DNA from 3 places in the Syntrophomonas sp. UBA1041 genome. Region 1 is predicted to be linked to each of the others. Evidence: riboswitches for the same ligand, from Rfam matches in the RefSeq annotation. Region 1 holds a riboswitch; each other region holds the start of a gene.
The links. A riboswitch is a leader RNA that binds a small molecule or an ion and turns the genes downstream of it on or off. The one in region 1 is predicted to bind cyclic di-AMP.

Region 1 (5,712 bases):
GGGCTATTGTAGCAGCCATAGGAGGGACTTTTTACACCTTCGAGATAATAGAATCCGGGCTCTTTAAAGGAGAGGTACGACCCTTAGTCAAACAACTGCTGTATATTTTTTTCGCCATTGTAGGCACTCAGGCCGGGTATTACTTGATTGTCGTTCTGGCTGGTAAAGGCAAATGAAATTATTCATTTTCTGGGCGGCTGTGTTTATCCTGGGGATGCTGGCTGGTGCATCTTTGAGCACCATAATGATCGGTTCGCAAATAGATGACTTACATATAGAAAATATATCCTTGCGGGATAATCTTCAAACCCTGGAGAAACAGATACAGCAGCTGCAAGAAAAGCCCCAAAAGAGGATAGTGAGCAGAATTGATACCCATGTAGAGTTTGCTGATGAAAGTGATTTTAATGATATCGAAGAAAGTGTCATTAGGCTGACTGTAGAGAAATACATTCGTGAGTGGCTGAACCCCATACTGGGGCAGAATGTGGCTGAAGTCAACTATCTGCTCATTCCCGGCATAATAAACCGGGAAATAGAGACTGATAAGAATGTGGTCTTACTGAGGGTAGAGATGGTAGTCATATCCGACACAGTCAGTATTTATGTGGTAGTGCAGCCAGCTCCAAGCCATGGTGATACAAATGTCGATGTCCTGGGAAGCAGAGGGGGAAGCAAAAGAACCGGTCTCTTGCTTCTCCCCGGAAAAATCCCTGTACTTCCTGCCAAATGCTCCATTTATCTCTGCGGCGGTTCCCAGCTCTTGGCGGTAGCCTGTGATATACGGTCGATCACAATAGCCAGGACCACAATGGCCCATCCGGCTTCAAAGCCTTTTCCTGCCGCAACGCGATTAGTGGCCTTGAGCACTTCTTCGCCCAGACCGCCGGCTCCTATCATACTTGCGATGACCACCATGGATAGGGCCAGCATAGTGGTCTGATTGATCCCCGCCATTATACTGGGCATGGCCAGGGGCAGGCGCACCTCTTTGAGCATTTGCCATGGCGAGGCGCCAAACACCAGGGCGGCTTCCTGTATGTCATTGGACACCTGGCGAATGCCCAGGTTGGTAAGCCTCACAACCGGAGGCAAAGCATAGATCACCGTGGCGAAGACCGCAGGTACTTTGCCCAACCCGAACAACATCAGAGCTGGAATAAGATAGACCAGGCTGGGCATAGTCTGCATGGCATCCAGCACCGGGGTTATTAAGCCGTTGAAGCGTTCAGAGCTTGACATGGCAATGCCCACGGGGATGCCGACCAGCAATGAAATCAATACCGCCACCACAACAATGCCCAGTGTCTCCATAGCCACTTCCCACAGCCCGAACATGCCGATGCTAAAAATGAGTACTCCGGGCAAGAGAGTTTTGTAGAAGCTTCTGGTGAGGCGCCAGGAGATCGCTGTGACTATTATAATCCACCCCCACCAGGGGACCCATTTCAGAATGTGTTCGATTTCAAGCAGCATGCTCAACACCAGGGCGGATACAGCGTCAAAGAAAGGTCCCCAGGATTTCACCATCCATTTTACCGAACTGTCAATGTAGGGTGCTAAATTATATTGCCATGATTCAGGAAACATTGTTTTCACCTCCCAGTGGGTACAGGCACGGGAACCGCTGCCACACCGGACCGGGGCTGCTTGACGGCGCGTTTATGCCTGGGAAACACCTGATTGCTGCTGCCCGGCAGAAGCGAATTGGCATCTTGAACAAAACGCTCCACGTATTCGTCAGCGGGATTGCTCATCACTTCCGCCGGAGTGCCTTGCTGCAAAAATTCCCCGTTCCTCATCACCGCCATGGTGTCCCCCAGGCGAACGGCTTCGCTCAGGTCATGGGTCACGAACACGATGGTGCGGTTGAGCTGCTTTTGCAGATTGATAAGAGTATCCTGCATCTCCCGGCGGATTAAGGGGTCCAGGCCGCTGAAAGGCTCATCCATCAAGAGCAGACCGCTGTCTTGAACCAGCGCCCTGGCGATGCCGACCCTCTGCCGCATACCGCCCGAAAGCTGCGCCGGATAATAATTTTCCCAACCGGTAAGCCCCACCTGGGCGATGGCCTGCCTGGCCAGATCTTCTCTTTCACGGGGTGCTACCCCGCACAATTTCAAACCAAAAGCCACATTGTCAAGGACATTGCGATGAGGCAGCAAACCATAATGCTGAAACACCATAGCCGTTTCATGGCGGCGAAAATCGATGAGCTCTTTCTTGCCCAACTGTAAGACATTGCGGCCATTGACCTTGATTTCCCCCCGGGTGGGTTCTACCAGGCGGGGAATGCAGCGGATCAGGGTGGATTTACCGCTGCCCGACAGTCCCATGATGACAAAAACCTCACCCTGCTTCACTTTAAATGATATATTGCGTACTGCTGCCACAGCACCGTTATTTTGCAGCTGCTCAACGGCCTGTGCATCTTCCAGGTCAAGATCCGCGGCCTGTTTGCCGAACACTTTCCATAAATTATTTACTTCCAGAAGGGTATTATGATCGTAGTTTTTTATCATGGCTACTTCACCTCTTTTAGGGCTTGTTCCACCTTCTGGGCAGCTTCCTCGGTAACCCAGCTCTTCCACCGCTCCGGGTACTTTTTCAAGAAATAGATGGCGGCCTCATCGGCTTCGGTGTCGTTTTCCTGCATATAGCCAAGGAAATCGTTGTTTTCAGCCAGTGTGGTCTGGTATTTGGAAACCAGTTCCACCACTTCGGGAGCCCTGTCTTTGAGGCTGGAGTGAACCCCCTTTAATACTTGCGCTGCCGGGAAGGCACAGCCGATATTATTGGGATCATTGTATACTTCCGCATTATATTCAGGCTCTTCCAGCATGGTCATATCCAACAGGCCCATTACCCAGGTAGGTTCCCAGTAATAGCCCACCCAGGGCTGACCCTTTTCATAGGCGGTCAGCATGGAAGTGGCCAGGGCGGTATCGGAACCGGTGCTGAAAAGGTTAAATGTCTTATCTAATCCGTAGGTCTTGAATTTGGTTGCATTGGTTTGAGTTACTGCCCATCCGGGAGGACTGGTGTGGAATCGCCCTTTAGTCGGCACTTCAGCGTCTTTGAAGAGATGCCAGTAACGGGGCAGATCAGAGACCGATTTTAAATCGGGCGCTACTGCCTTAATGCCACGCTCAGGGTCGCCTTTTATCATATAGGTGGGCACATACCAACCCTGGGGAGCGTCAGGGAAATTTTGCCCCAGATCCAACACTGCTCCGCTGGAAACCGCTTCATTCCAGGGCTCTTCGTAATTGTCTTTCCAAATCTCCATGGTTATATCAATGTCACCTTTGCTCATACCCTGCAACAAAGGCAGGGTCTCGCCAAAGGTATACTGCGGTTCGGGATAGCCATAACCATGCTGCAGGATAAAGCCCACGATGCGGTTGTGCACTTTAACGCTATCCCATGATACGTCGGCCAATACCAGTTTTTCCTTTTGACCTTCAGCGCCGGTGTTGCTGCCGCTTCCGCCACAACCCACTGCGAATAATCCAAATGCAAACAATAGTGATAACAGCAAAAGTCTGACTGTAATCTGGCCTGAAAAAGATTTAATTGTGTTCATGGATACCTCCTACCGGCCTGAAGCCACGGCAAGCGGAAGAGAGCTCAAGAAAGGAGAAATATACATATGAAGCATAATCGAAAAGGAAAAGTAGGATGATAAAGGGCAGCTGCAGGGGGCAGCATGCTTAACATCTGAATTCCCAATCTGCCTACGAGGTTAGCTGACGGGCTCGGGCCTGGGTTAGCCCTATTCCACAACCGATATAGGGTTAATGAAAACTCGCCCCATAAAATGGTTCCCCCGTGTCTCGACTCCGAGGCTTCGGCCTATTTTAGTCTTTAATTTCGATGACTTATAAATCAGCGGATGATGCTTTCTTGGCACCACCAAGCGGACGCGATTACTTCGTCAGATCATCACTCCTTTCAGAATATAGGACTTTACATACAAATATGAAACCAAGTCCCCTACAGTAAAAGCTGTGCTACTGCAGTGCCATTGATATGGTGAGAAAATCGACTGTATCAAGTTTAAATGATAAATGTGGCAGAAATGAAGCAAAACTGAGACGCAAGCTTCGCCGCCCGGGCTAAAAAGCCGATAATCAGGGATCTGTAGGCCATCAAAATATTTTGGCCAGCATTTCCGCGGAGATGTCCATACCGGTGACCTGCATACCCATAAGGGCCAAATCTATAGCATAAATCCCGGTGCCGCAGCCCAGGTCGAGAACAGTTTCCCCGAGATGCGATCCATGGACTTTAAAACCATCTCTCTTTCCAAATCGTGAACAGTACTGCCGACTTCATCTGTATACCACTTGTCGTACTCGGCGGCGATTGCATCAAATATCTCGGCTATTCTAAATGCCCTCCCCAATTTGTCATACTATTAATTGTAGCCTGAGGAAGCGAAGCATGTGGACGTTCTTTTACTTCCTTCCACTCTTCAAATGACCGGCAGGCCAATATAGGGAATAATCTTGACAGGCAAGAAGCTTCTAGCGCCGTCATAATCGTCTTCGCTTTCCGGGCGGATGATATTCATTTTTCATTGTCTCCTTCTTTAGTAATTGCCACATTTCCCTCCACATGCCGTTTTCCCATGAGGTGTCTGGCTTTGCGGTTGGCCACGCTGTCAAATATGATGGAGAAATCATAGTCTTCCGGATAAAGCTCACTGGCGGGCACAAAGAGCTTAATGCGCTTGTGATTGACCAGCCTTTTTTGGCCTTTCACCTGTACGCCGATTTCCCCCTTTTCATTGGAACGAGCGTAAACGATACCGATTTCCTTGCGCGGATAGACAAACACGCTGTCTCCAATGTTGAATTTATCGCGGTGAGACTGTATTTCAGGCTCCGGCTCCTCTTGTTTGACGATCCTGGGCGGTGTGGCGGCGGCCCGGTTGGGGGTTGAGTTGTTCTGCTGCGCCGCTGACCGATGCTCATCGGTTTTGCTGCCGTAGGCGGCCTGGTGGGCGCGTTGCAGCATTTGCCGGGGCATCCCCAGTCTTTCCGCAATATGCAGCGCGCAGCTTTCACCGGCTTCCCCGATTTCAAGCTGATAGAGCGGCATCAGGCTTTCCTTGTCAAAGGTCATGCGGGCGTTTACCAACCCGGGCTTCATGCTCGCATATTCTTTTATCTCCGGGTAGTGGGTGGTAACCACAAACAGGCATCCTTTGGCGCCGAGCTCATCCAAGATCGCAATGGCCAGCCCCATGCCTTCGGTGGGATCAGTCCCGGAGCCAAGTTCGTCCAGCAAGACCAGGGATTCTTGATCGGCCTGCTTTAAAATAGCGATGATGTTCCTCATATGCGAGGAAAAGGTGGACAGGTTTTCGGCTATGCTCTGCCCGTCGCCAATGTCGCACAAGACCAGATTGTTCAGGCAAAAGTCGCTGACTTCATCGGCGGGGACGTGCAGCCCGCTCTGCGCCATCAGAGAGAGCAGCCCCACTGTCTTAAGAGCTACGGTTTTGCCGCCGGTGTTGGGCCCGGTAATGACCACTCCCTTATTATCCCCGCCGGCCTCAAAGTTCAAGGGCACTGCGGAATCCCGGGAAATCAAGGGATGCCTGGCATTCTCCATGCGAATCCTTCTGGCGGTGTTCATGCCGACCGGTGATGCTTTCATCAAGATGCTGAGCTTGCCTTTGGCGAAGAGGAAATCGAGTGTTTC
Region 2 (5,712 bases), on a different contig from region 1:
TTGTGGAGATCAAGCCGGCCTATGCCTGCCTGGCCTTGTTGATAGCACTGGGTGTGCAGAGACTGGTATAACACCGGGGCATCCGTATGGTATTTATCATTTGCGGACCCATTAATTCAGGAAAGAGCACCCGCATGGCAGCCTATTATCATGATTGCCACCGCCGCAAGGCTGACGGCCTGATCAGCCGCAAGCTTTACAAGGGATCCACATTTGTGGGCTATGAGCTGACCAGGCTTTCCAACGGAGAAAAACGCCTCTTGGCTTTATTGAATGATTATTATCGGGACCAATTTGAGGAGTGCTTCAGCTTTGGACCCTATGTGTTTTCCGGAGCCGCTTTTGAATTCGGAGAAAAAGTTCTCGAAGAAATGCTTGATGATGACAACCTCAAATATATCTTCCTGGATGAGATCGGACCTATAGAACTTGAAGGCCGTGGATTCTGGCGGGTTTTCCAGCGTTTGTTGAATTCGGATAAACATCTTTTCATCGGGGTTCGCGATCAATGCCTGGCGCCGGTTTTAAGCGGTTTAAACCAGGCCTGCTGCATCGTCACTGACGCTGGGGAGGACGACTTTCACCACTCCGCCCCCCCGGTCTGAGTCATTTTCCAGCCTGATTTCACCCCCGTGCTCGTCAACGATTTTGCGGGCAATGGCCAGGCCCAGGCCTGAGCCTTCCGCCCGGGTGTAGAAGTATTCGAAAGCGTGGGTGAGGTCTTCGGCACTGAAACCGCTGCCATCGTCCTGTACCCTGACCAGGACCTGTTCTCCCGCTGAGGTTATATAGGAGCTTATGGCAACCGACTGCTGGGCGTGGCGAACCGCGTTGGAGAGCAGGTTAATGAACAGGCTCTGCAGGCGATCCCAATCCCCTACTACAATGGCATCTTCCGGTATATCCGCAGTGATCAGGACCTTGCGGTCCAGAGCGTAGCCTCCCACTGAATCCAGGGCGTTTTCCACTATGTAAGCGAGGCAATGGGGCAGGAAATAGTTGCGGTGCGGTTGTTCCAGAATAGTGATGTCGATCATATTTTCAACGATGTCCCGCAGCCGCAGGCTCTCTTTATGAATGATATCCATGGCATTTTCCAGAGCCGGGCCTTCAAAAATACCGTCTCTTATCCCCTCGGCATAGCCGTTGATGTTCATTAAAGGAGTCTTCATCTCATGAGAGGCATTTTGAAAAAAGTGGCGCATGCTCTCATCATAGCTTTTCAGCCGTTCTGCCATCTGATTAAAGGCAACCGCCAGATTGGACAGCTCGTCACTGGATCTGGTCTCCAGCTTTATGTCAAACTGCCGGTTACCCATGGCCTCAGCGTAAAGTTCCAGGTTTTTTAAAGGCCTTGCGATATAGCCGATCAGAAAATAGGCGATCACCAGGGCGCTGACCAAGGCGATGAATAGGTTGCCGAACACCAGGTAAAGCGTGTTCAGATACATGTTGCGCAGGCTCTGCAGGGCCACAAAAGTTATCACCGTGCCGTTGATTTCAGGATTGATCCCGATGGGGGTCTCGACTGACAGGTATTGTTCGGTACGGTAAATATTGGCACTGGTCTTATCAACGGTTTCCCGGTCGCGCAAAGGATGGGGCAGGTCCGATAACTGCTGTCCAACCTGAAAATCCTCGGGGTGGCTGCTGAAGGTGATCCTGTTGTCAGGGCCGACCAGCATGTAATTGCTTTCTACGGAACGGCCTAAAAGGAGTATGGTTGTAGGAAGATCGGCCTCATGGGAAAGCGCCCCGGATTGCCGGCTTTCAACGATAAAGGCGATCTCCCAGGCCTGTCTTTCCAAGCCTATCTGGGCCCGGTTTTCCAATACTCCGAAAAGGATCGGATAAAATGCCATAGTGGTCATGGTAAAAGTTATTAAAACCACCAATAGATAACTGATTACAATCCTACTCGAAATGCTTTTTAATCTGCCCATCTAATCTATACCCGTAACCCCAAATGGTTTTGATAGTAGTATCGGAACCGCTGGCCCTCAATTTCTTGCGCAGCCGTTTGACCGTATCATCTACCGCCCGTTCACTGCCCATATAGTCATAGCCCCACACCCGGTTCAGCAGTTCCTGACGGTTAAAGGTGCGCTGGGGATGCTGCATTAATAAGGCTATCAAATCGAACTCCCTGGTAGTAACCTTCAGGGTTTTACCGTTCACCAGTATCAGCCGGTCCACGGGGAACAGCTTCATATTACCGCACTCACTGCAGCCGGATGGCTGCTGGTGAGGCAGGGTGCGGCGCAAGACGGAACGCACCCGGGCCATCAGTTCGCGCGGGCTGAATGGCTTGGGGAGATAGTCGTCGCCGCCGATCTCCAGGCCGATAATGCGGTCCAGAGCCTGCCGGCGAGCCGAAATAAAGATAACCGGGGCTCTGCTGTGCTGGCGAATCTCCTTGCAGAACTCCAGACCGTCCTGGCCGGGCAGCATGATATCCAGGATGAACATGTCAGGATAGCCTGAATCCAATCGCTTGCGCAGCTCTTCTATGCTGTTGAAGGACTCCACCTGATAGCCTTCGTTTTGCAGGTATTTGCTGATGAGCAGGCGGATATTCTCTTCATCATCAACTATAAATATAGTTTGCATGGTACGCTCCCTAAAAAACCGACGGTTGATGTAGCAAGCCATTTATTAAAGCATATCCTATTAATGTGGCAAAAATATATTAAGCATGTCGATTTCTGCAGAAATGAGCAGCAGATGATTTATATAACCGCTGCCGGAATTTTGCCACATTTTAAGTTTAATATATAGTATATAATATATATATACATCGTTGGGACATGGCGAAACAAATGCCCTAGGGTTAGGGCTGAGGGAGGAATCAAGTCTATAGGCGCAAACAAATGAGCAAAAGCCTGCGCTGAATTTCCTGGAACAGGAGAACGGGGGAACCATCATTTGGGGTGAATCCGTCATCGGTAGGGGACCCTTTCCCCGAACCCGACAGCTAACCTCGTAAGCGCTGAAAGGGAACCCGAGGTTAATACTCTTCTTCTGACCAAAGGCCTTCCTTTGGTCGTTTTAAGTCTCGGCCCTTTTCTAATGTGACCATTCCTGCCAAAACCCTGAAGAAAGGAGTGCCAGCATGAGAGAAACAGGGGATATCAACAACCGTCATCAGTCCTTATTAAGAAGCCGCCAACTAAGTGACGATGCCCAGCCTTACCAGCAATTTCTAAGTCAATTACCAGATGAAAAAACCATACAAGCCGGGATTGCCAGGCGCAGATTACAGATCCAGGCTGTGATCGGAGGAACTGATCAGGATTGGTCTAATTGGAAATGGCAGCTCAAGCACCGTATCCGGGACAGCAGGATACTGGGACAAATTCTGGGCCTGACCCAACTGGAGATGAGGAGAATCGACCGGGTCAGCCAGGTCTACCGCTGGGCCATTTCTCCTTACTACCTCAGCCTGGTGGACGAAGATTATGAAAACAGCCCGATTTATCGCCAGGCCGTTCCCGATCTCCGCGAACTCCTGCCCGGGGGCAGCCTGGATCCCATGAATGAAGCCTTGACTTCACCAGCGCCATGCGTTACCCGCAGATACCCCGACCGGCTGATCATCAATGTCACCAACCAGTGTGCCATGTACTGCCGTCATTGCCAGAGAAGGCGCAATATCGGGGAACATGATCTGCATGCCTGCAGGGAAGACATCGCCAGAGCGGTTGAATATGTGGCCCAAAACAGAGAGGTCAGAGATGTGCTTATTACCGGCGGGGATGCCCTCTTGCTGAGCGACCGCATGCTTGATATGCTGTTGAACAAACTCTATCATCTGCCTCATGTGGAAATCATCCGTATCGGAACCAGAACTCCGGTTACTCTGCCGCAGCGCATTACTCCGGAACTCTGTGATATTATCCGTAAGTATCCGCCTATTTATATTAATACTCAGTTCAATCACCCTCTGGAAATCACCCCGGAATCCAAACAGGCCTGCGACCGATTGGCCGAGGCCGGGGCTATTCTGGGCAACCAGGCCGTACTGTTGCGCGGCATCAATGACAGACCCTATATTATGCGCAGGCTAAACCATAAATTGCTTAAGATCCGGGTTAGACCTTATTACATCTTCCATGCCAAAGACGTCAAGGGCACCAGGCATTTTCAGACCACCATCCAGGAGGGCATGGACATCATTGCCTCACTGCGCGGGCATACCTCCGGTATGGCGGTGCCTACCTATATAGTCAACGCCCCGGGCGGCCTGGGCAAAATCCCGCTTATGCCCAACCACATCATGCATATGGACGCTGACAAAGCGGTATTGATGACCTGGGAAGGCAATATCGTAGAGATCTCCAACAAAAAAGCCTGAAACAGCTGATTAATAAGCTGAAAACGGCCTGCGCAGCTTAGCGCAGGCCGTTTCCCTGCTCTAACTGCGGCATTATGAGGGTTTGGTATTGTGAGGCAGACCCTGCCGGTCATTTTGCCCGGGCCGTTACCGCGTCTGCCTTTTGGGGGTTTTAAAATCCAGGAGATAAGTCATAATAAAGGATAAATGGAAATGTCATTCCAGTCTATATTGATACAGGGGGTTAATGCCATGGAGAAAGTGATCATCAGACAGCTGATGCGGGAGACCGAGAGGCTGGCCGGTCAGGAAGTGGAGGTCAGCGGATGGGTGCGCAGCAACCGCAGTCAAAAGAACTTTGGCTTTATCGCCCTGCATGACGGCACCCATTTCAATACCGTTCAGGTGGTTTACGAAAAGGACGCTTCGGCCAATTTTGATGCCGTGGCCCGAATTCGGGCCGGCTGCGCGGTTACCGCCCGTGGAATCATGGTGTTGACTCCACAGGCCAAACAGCCTTTCGAAATAAAGGCCCATGAAGTGGTTCTGGAAGGCGATGCCCCCGAGGACTATCCCATACAGCCCAAACGCCACACCCGGGAGTTCCTGCGCGAGATGGCTCACCTGCGACCCCGTACCAACCTGTTTGCGGCGGTTTTCCGTATCCGCTCCCTGGCCGCATATGCCATTCACGAGTTTTTCCAGAAACGCGGTTTTGTCTACGTACACACCCCCATCATAACCGCCAGTGATGCTGAAGGCGCCGGAGAGATGTTCAGGGTAAGCACACTGCCGGCTTCAAAACCGCCGCTCACTGAATCCGGGGAGGTGGATTTCAGTCAGGATTTCTTCGCCCGCAAAACCAGCCTCACCGTCAGCGGGCAGTTAGAAGCCGAGGCTTTCGCCCTGGCCTTTCACGATGTTTATACTTTCGGCCCCACCTTCCGGGCTGAGAACTCCAACACCGCCAGACATGCCGCTGAGTTCTGGATGATCGAGCCGGAGATGGCCTTCGCCGATCTGAGCGATGATATGCGCCTGGCTGAAGCCATGGTGAAATATGTCATCGGCTTCATACTGGAGAATGCTCCTGACGAGATGCAGTTCTGCTATCAATTCGTTGATAAGGAGCTGGAGGAGCGGCTTTTGGGACTATTAAACCAGCAGTTCGCCCGGGTAAGTTACACTGAAGCGGTAAATCTTTTGACCAAAGCGGGGCAGAAATTTGACTATCCGGTGGCCTGGGGACATGACCTGCAGACCGAGCACGAGCGCTATCTGACCGAAAAGGTGTTTAACAAACCGGTATTTGTAACCGGCTACCCCAAAGATATCAAGGCCTTCTATATGCGCCAAAATGATGACGGCAAGACCGTGGC
Region 3 (5,712 bases), on a different contig from region 1:
ATGATGCACTGGTTGATACCGGCTAGGATAGTTGCCCTGGCCAGGGGGAGCTCGATCTTGAACAACATCTGAAAAAAGGTGGAACCAAAAGATCTCCCGAGTTCAATTAATTCTTCCGGTACCTGCCTCAGTCCAAGATCGGTTAGCCTAATTACCGGTGGCATGGCAAAGATGATAGTAGTTAGAACCCCCGGAACGACGCCCAACCCAAAAAAGGGAATAGCAGGCAATAAATAAACAAACGCCGGTAATGTCTGCATGAAATCCAAAACCGGCGCAATGATTCGATGAGCAGTAAGGTTTTTTGCCGAAAGAATGCCTAGTGGGATCCCCACCACAGCACACAACAAGACAGCTGCTATTACCATGGATAAGGTTTCCATGGTAACCTCCCACAGTTTTACATTGTAGATAAAAAACAAACCGATTACAGAAAAAATAGCCATTTTTCTACCCGCAAGCCACCAGGCCAGGAGTGCGATTACGATGATGAACAATTCCGGAGGAATACTGATCAGAAGCTGCTGCAGCCCTTTGATCAAGCTTTCCATTTGATCGGAGAAAGCTTGGGTGGAGGCGCCCCAATGCCCCTGTAAATAATTGATTAGATCGTCAGTCCATCGGGCCAGTGGCAATCTCGGAATGCTATTCATGACTACCCCTCCTTTCACCGGCCAGGCCTGCGATCACCGATCCTCGCACCAATACGCCTTTCAATCTGCCTTGGTCATCAACAACCGCTAACGGCACCTTGGTATAGGCCAGGGTGTCCAAAAGGTCGGACAGCATAGTATCCGGTGCGGCAGTTGGCACTTCGGGGTTGATAATGCCGTCTAATTCCCTGATACCCGCTTCGACCAGAGCCGAGGCATCCTCAGCCTGCACATACCCCTGCAGGTGCCCGGCCCGGTCCGTAACAAATATAGTAGATAAGCCATGTTTTTCCATAAAGGTTAAGGCAGTTAGAGGGCCGTCTTTGGGATGAGCCACGGCACGGGGCTTGACCATCACAGCTGAAGCCGTCAAAGCCCGAGAACGATTGACGTTTTCCACAAAACGAGCTACATAATCACTGGCTGGTGAGAGCAGGATTTCTTCCGGACTTCCTATTTGCACGATCCGGGCGTCCTTCATCAAGGCGATGCGATCGCCTACTTTTAACGCTTCGTCCAGATCATGAGTGACAAACAATATGGTTTTTTGCAACTTCTGCTGAATAGCTAAGAGTTCATCTTGCATATCCTGCCTTATCAAAGGATCCAGTGCACTGAAAGGTTCATCCATGAGCAGTATATCGGGATCGGTTGCCAAAGCTCGGGCGATGCCCACCCGCTGCTGCATACCTCCGCTGAGATTTCCCGGATAAGAATCTTCCCAGCCTTTCAGACCGACCAGTTCTAAGGCCTGGAATGCTTTTTCATAACGTATGGGGCGCGGCTCGCCCTGCACTTCCAGGCCGTAAGCGATATTGTCTAAAATATTTCGATGCGGCAGCAAAGCGAAACGCTGAAAAACCATGGCTATCTTTTCCTGGCGCAGCACTTCCAAGCGGCGCGAAGACACTTTGTTCACGTCTTCTCCATCTATCACAATTTCGCCATCTGTTGCCTTGATGAGGCGGTTTATGCAGCGCAGCAAGGTTGACTTGCCACTGCCGGACAGCCCCATAATCACGAAACATTCTCCCTGCTCTACAGAAAAAGTGGCCTCTCTGACCCCGACTACCTGTTTGGTATTTTCGCGTATTTCCTGGTTGTCGCAGCCATTTCGCAGCATCTGCAGCGCTTTTTCAACATTATTTCCATAGATTTTGGTCAGATTGCGGACCTCTATTTTACCCACTGTTATCCCTCCCTTCATTCTGTCCGAATTTAAGGGTGCACTAAATTAACCCGTATGCAAAGGCATACCGGACTTGTCAATTAGTGGGTGATGACCATTCGATCCTGATAGATTAAAGAAGTAAATCAGGAAAAAGGGAAAGTCCTTCAAGTGATAAGTACGCAGGATTATTAAGAAGGAATAGAATTCCCCATTCTCCCCCTTTGAACGCTTACGAGGTTAGCTGACGGATTCGGGCTGTGGGCGGCCCTACCAGTTAACTGGATTCACCCCATATTTGGATCCCCCGCTTCCAGCCGGGTCTGCTGGAATTAAGCTTGAGAATGGCCGATTATGTTCGATTTTGTTAGAGTTTACATGATTATTATATTAAATATAACTTATTTCCAGCTAGTTGGACAAATAGCTCCAACATGGATAAGCCAGTTGTATCGGCCTTCTCATCAGCTGATATTGATTTGAGGCTATTTTTTGGCCTTTTTGGCCCTTATAAGGCCTTTAATGCCCATATTTAGAGCGCCGCCTTTGATCGCAGTCCCATGTATGCGGCAAGGCCGCTATGGAAATGATACAAATAGCAAAATTGCAGGAGGTCATATAATGGCAGACACTCGTATACAAATACTCGCCCAGGGTCCGATTATTATTGCCGGCCATGCCGATTTAATCGATGACCATGGCAACACCATACCCCGCCAGGAACCGGTGGCCTTATGCCGGTGCGGCCAATCCCAAGCCATGCCCTTTTGTGATGGCATTGAAAAAGGGCACATGAAAACCTGCGCCCGCGCTAAGGATATCCTCTAATATTTAACCGGGGACACCAAGACATTTTCTTATAAAAAGACTTGCTGTCTCCGGTTCATTCATGTCTTTACGCTATACTTCCCATTAATTCAGCATTAACCTCTTCATATCAGTACCCGGTCCTGAAGATAGCCATATCTGGCTGTTAATGCTTTAAAAACAGTGAAACAGCAGATCGAAAGCCGGGTTCTTCAAGAATAGCTCCGGCCCCCAGGTGCCGGTGCAGATTCAATTATGGACAGGGCTATTTTCGCGTTCAAATTGGGTTTGACAGCATACCTGATAATTGTTACCCTGCATACAGATGAGGAAAATTTATGAAAAGAAAGGGGCAAGTAGATTGAAAAGATGGATTGTAGCTTTATTGGTTTTGACCCTGATGCTCGGCAGCTTGGCAGGCTGCTCCAGTAAGAAAGAGGATCCCGGAACACCGACCGCCTCAACGACACCCCCGGCCCAGCAGACCGGCGACAACCGCTTGAAAGACATCATGGAAACGGCTCTTCAGGCCAAACAAATGTCATTTGAAATGGTGATGACTATGAGCGGTCAGGGAAGTTCCTTGAACACTCAGGGCAAGATGTATATCAGCGGTGAAAAACTCAGAATGGAGATGGAGGCTATGGGCATGAAGATGATCACTATCACTAATGCCCAGGGGGAAATGTACTTATATAATCCTGACCAAAAGACCGCGATGAAAATGACCACTCTCCAGGACTCCGCCGAGCTCCCCAATGAGTGGGTGAACGAGTCTGGCGATACTTCTAATCTGAAAGTGGTCGGTGAAGAAAACAAAGATGGTTATGATTGTCTGGTGGTTACTTCCACGGAGGGTAGCGACACCGCTAAGATGTGGCTGCGCAAGGATATCGGTATGCCGGTAAGAATAGAGCAAACCACCACCGAGGGTCCGGTTGTGATCGAGTATAAGAATTATCAGATTGGCCCTCAAGCAGAGAGCCTTTTTGAAATTCCCGCAGGGACAACCATTACCACTATGCCCAATATGCCCACCGGCAACTGAACCATAGCATTGCAGGACCAGGGGGACGGTTGCTCAGCACCGCTTCCCCCTTTCCCTAAACTTATGCCCTTTTGATTGACATGTTTTTGTATTTCCTGGTGATTTCTATCACTGCGTTTTCAGTGGGCATCCGTTCCCCGCTGGAGCCGGAAGCATAACCATCGGCGTCAGTACTGGCGATAGAGTACTGTGCGGTATCTACATCTGCAAATGGCCCGCCGTGAGTCAATACGAAAACCCTGGGGTTTATAGAACGGGCCGCCCGGCACATTTTTTGCACTTCCGCGGTGGCGGTCTCAATATTCATTACCCCCTTGGCTCCGGTCAGCCCCCCGCCGGTTACACCTACGATGGCTCCGATTACGTCTGCACCTGCCTCAGCCATGATCCGGGCTTCCGCTTCATTAAAAGCCCAGGCCACAGTGAACACATCCATTCTGCGCGCGGTTTTGATCAGCTCTTCTTCGCGGGAAAAGCCGATCCCCGCATCTTCCAATTGCCTGGCAAACTGCTCTCCATAAAGCCCTGCAAACGGTTCATTGGTAATGCCGGAAAAACCCAACAGCATCATTTCATCTATGATTTGCTCCAGGTTTAGCGCCGGGTTGTGCGCACCTATACCCGCAATACAGGGGGCTTTTTTTACTACCGGTATTATTTCCTGCGCCATTTTCTTAACACAGTCATTACAATCGTCATAGGGCATCCAGGCCAAAAGGGTAGGAAGCCCCATCATACGGTATTTGGCTGTGGAGTAAACCGCAACCAGGTCAGCTCCGCCCAGGTCGGCACATTTAGCAGTCAACCCCGTACCAGCTCCGAACATCAAGAGAGGCTGCCCCGCCTGGGATTGGGCCTGCAACCGCTCCACCACCTCATTGCGCAGATATTGTACAGCCATAGCAAGCCTCCTCGTGAAATATACTTAGAACGGGATCACATATGGCAAAGCGGATTTGTTGCCCTTGCTCCAGCTGCCTTGCAGCATTTCCAACAGCAGCCCTGCCATTAAGTCGGAGAAATCCGGATCATTCATGTGTTTATCCACCAGAATAACTTCGAGATTTTCTTTATTGGGATCGATTTTTGCCTTGAGGGCTTTCACATATTCAACCGAGCGCCGCGACCAGCGCGGGTTTTCCATGTCAGCGGCCCAGGTAGGACCGGATCCGGGCCCAGACCAGCCCAGTTCGATGTCAGGTGTGGCCAGATCACAAGCTCCCCAGCCTTGCATGGGCACACACAGTACGCTGGGGCCTTTGGCGGCATTCAGTTTTTGAGCCATGTGTTCGCCTATGCGATAAATCTCGTCCATTGATACCCCGATACAGGTTACGGTAGGATTGTGTTCATACAATCCCCGCCCCGGCTGGTCGGTCTCCTTTAGCAGCCTCTCCGGCACGGTATGCTTGGGCCCGAAATTAATTAAATCCAGTCCCCCCGGAGCCACTACCTGAGGGATGCCCAGATCCCCGGCAGCAGTCATGCGGTCGGGACCGGCCCCCAGCACTCCTCCCAACATCTCATCGCCGATTTCATGGGTGGTGATATCCAGGACCCCGGTTATATAACCGTCCCTGATCAGCTCTTCCATGGAACGGCCTCCGCTGCCTACCGCGTGATTGATGATAACATCATAGCCGGCCTTTTCCATAATAGACGAGGCCCGCAGCACACAAGGGGTAGTGACACCGAACATCATACAGCCGATCAACGGTTTTTCTTCAATGCCTTTCATAACAGGAGCCGACGCCATGCCCACAATGGCCCCGGCAGCATTATTGATAACCTGACGGGTAACCTTGTTTAGCCCTGCTTCAGCTATAGGGTACATCATGCAGATATCGCGGGTGCCGACATATGGCGACACATCCCCCGAAGCCATGGTGGTGAGCATGATCTTGGGAACGCCTATGGGAAGCGATTGCATTGTCCTGGTGGCTATACTGGCCCCCATTGAACCCCCATAAGCGATGATGCCGTCGAGCTTGCCGGCTTCTCGCAGTTCATCGACTAGTTTGATGGCGCCGCCGGCG

Region 2: it holds a riboswitch for cyclic di-AMP, as region 1 does, so the genes downstream of both, B2633_RS16055 (KamA family radical SAM protein) here and B2633_RS17090 (ABC transporter substrate-binding protein) in region 1, are expected to answer to the same signal.
Region 3: it holds a riboswitch for cyclic di-AMP, as region 1 does, so the genes downstream of both, B2633_RS10170 (quaternary amine ABC transporter ATP-binding protein) here and B2633_RS17090 (ABC transporter substrate-binding protein) in region 1, are expected to answer to the same signal.

The regions. Positions count from the first base shown of each region.
Region 1 covers NZ_DCEA01000117.1:508-6,219, forward strand. Annotated here, with positions in the region: gene B2633_RS17075 (YtrH family sporulation protein) at 1-176, shown strand, start outside; gene B2633_RS17080 (ABC transporter permease) at 739-1,590, opposite strand; gene B2633_RS17085 (ATP-binding cassette domain-containing protein) at 1,596-2,522, opposite strand; gene B2633_RS17090 (ABC transporter substrate-binding protein) at 2,525-3,586, opposite strand; cyclic di-AMP (ydaO/yuaA leader) riboswitch at 3,721-3,866, opposite strand; gene B2633_RS17095 (class I SAM-dependent methyltransferase) at 4,152-4,253, opposite strand; gene B2633_RS17100 (hypothetical protein) at 4,223-4,408, opposite strand; gene B2633_RS17105 (endonuclease MutS2) at 4,573-5,712, opposite strand, start outside.
Region 2 covers NZ_DCEA01000107.1:107,853-113,564, forward strand. Annotated here, with positions in the region: gene B2633_RS16035 (hypothetical protein) at 1-71, shown strand, start outside; gene B2633_RS16040 (nucleoside-triphosphatase) at 87-605, shown strand; gene B2633_RS16045 (sensor histidine kinase) at 534-1,943, opposite strand; gene B2633_RS16050 (response regulator transcription factor) at 1,915-2,610, opposite strand; cyclic di-AMP (ydaO/yuaA leader) riboswitch at 2,876-3,003, shown strand; gene B2633_RS16055 (KamA family radical SAM protein) at 3,113-4,354, shown strand; gene asnS (asparagine--tRNA ligase) at 4,586-5,712, shown strand, end outside.
Region 3 covers NZ_DCEA01000068.1:34,405-40,116, forward strand. Annotated here, with positions in the region: gene B2633_RS10165 (ABC transporter permease) at 1-653, opposite strand, end outside; gene B2633_RS10170 (quaternary amine ABC transporter ATP-binding protein) at 646-1,842, opposite strand; cyclic di-AMP (ydaO/yuaA leader) riboswitch at 2,036-2,170, opposite strand; gene B2633_RS10175 (CDGSH iron-sulfur domain-containing protein) at 2,443-2,649, shown strand; gene B2633_RS10180 (DUF4412 domain-containing protein) at 2,990-3,676, shown strand; gene B2633_RS10185 (phosphoenolpyruvate hydrolase family protein) at 3,738-4,577, opposite strand; gene B2633_RS10190 (Tm-1-like ATP-binding domain-containing protein) at 4,602-5,712, opposite strand, start outside.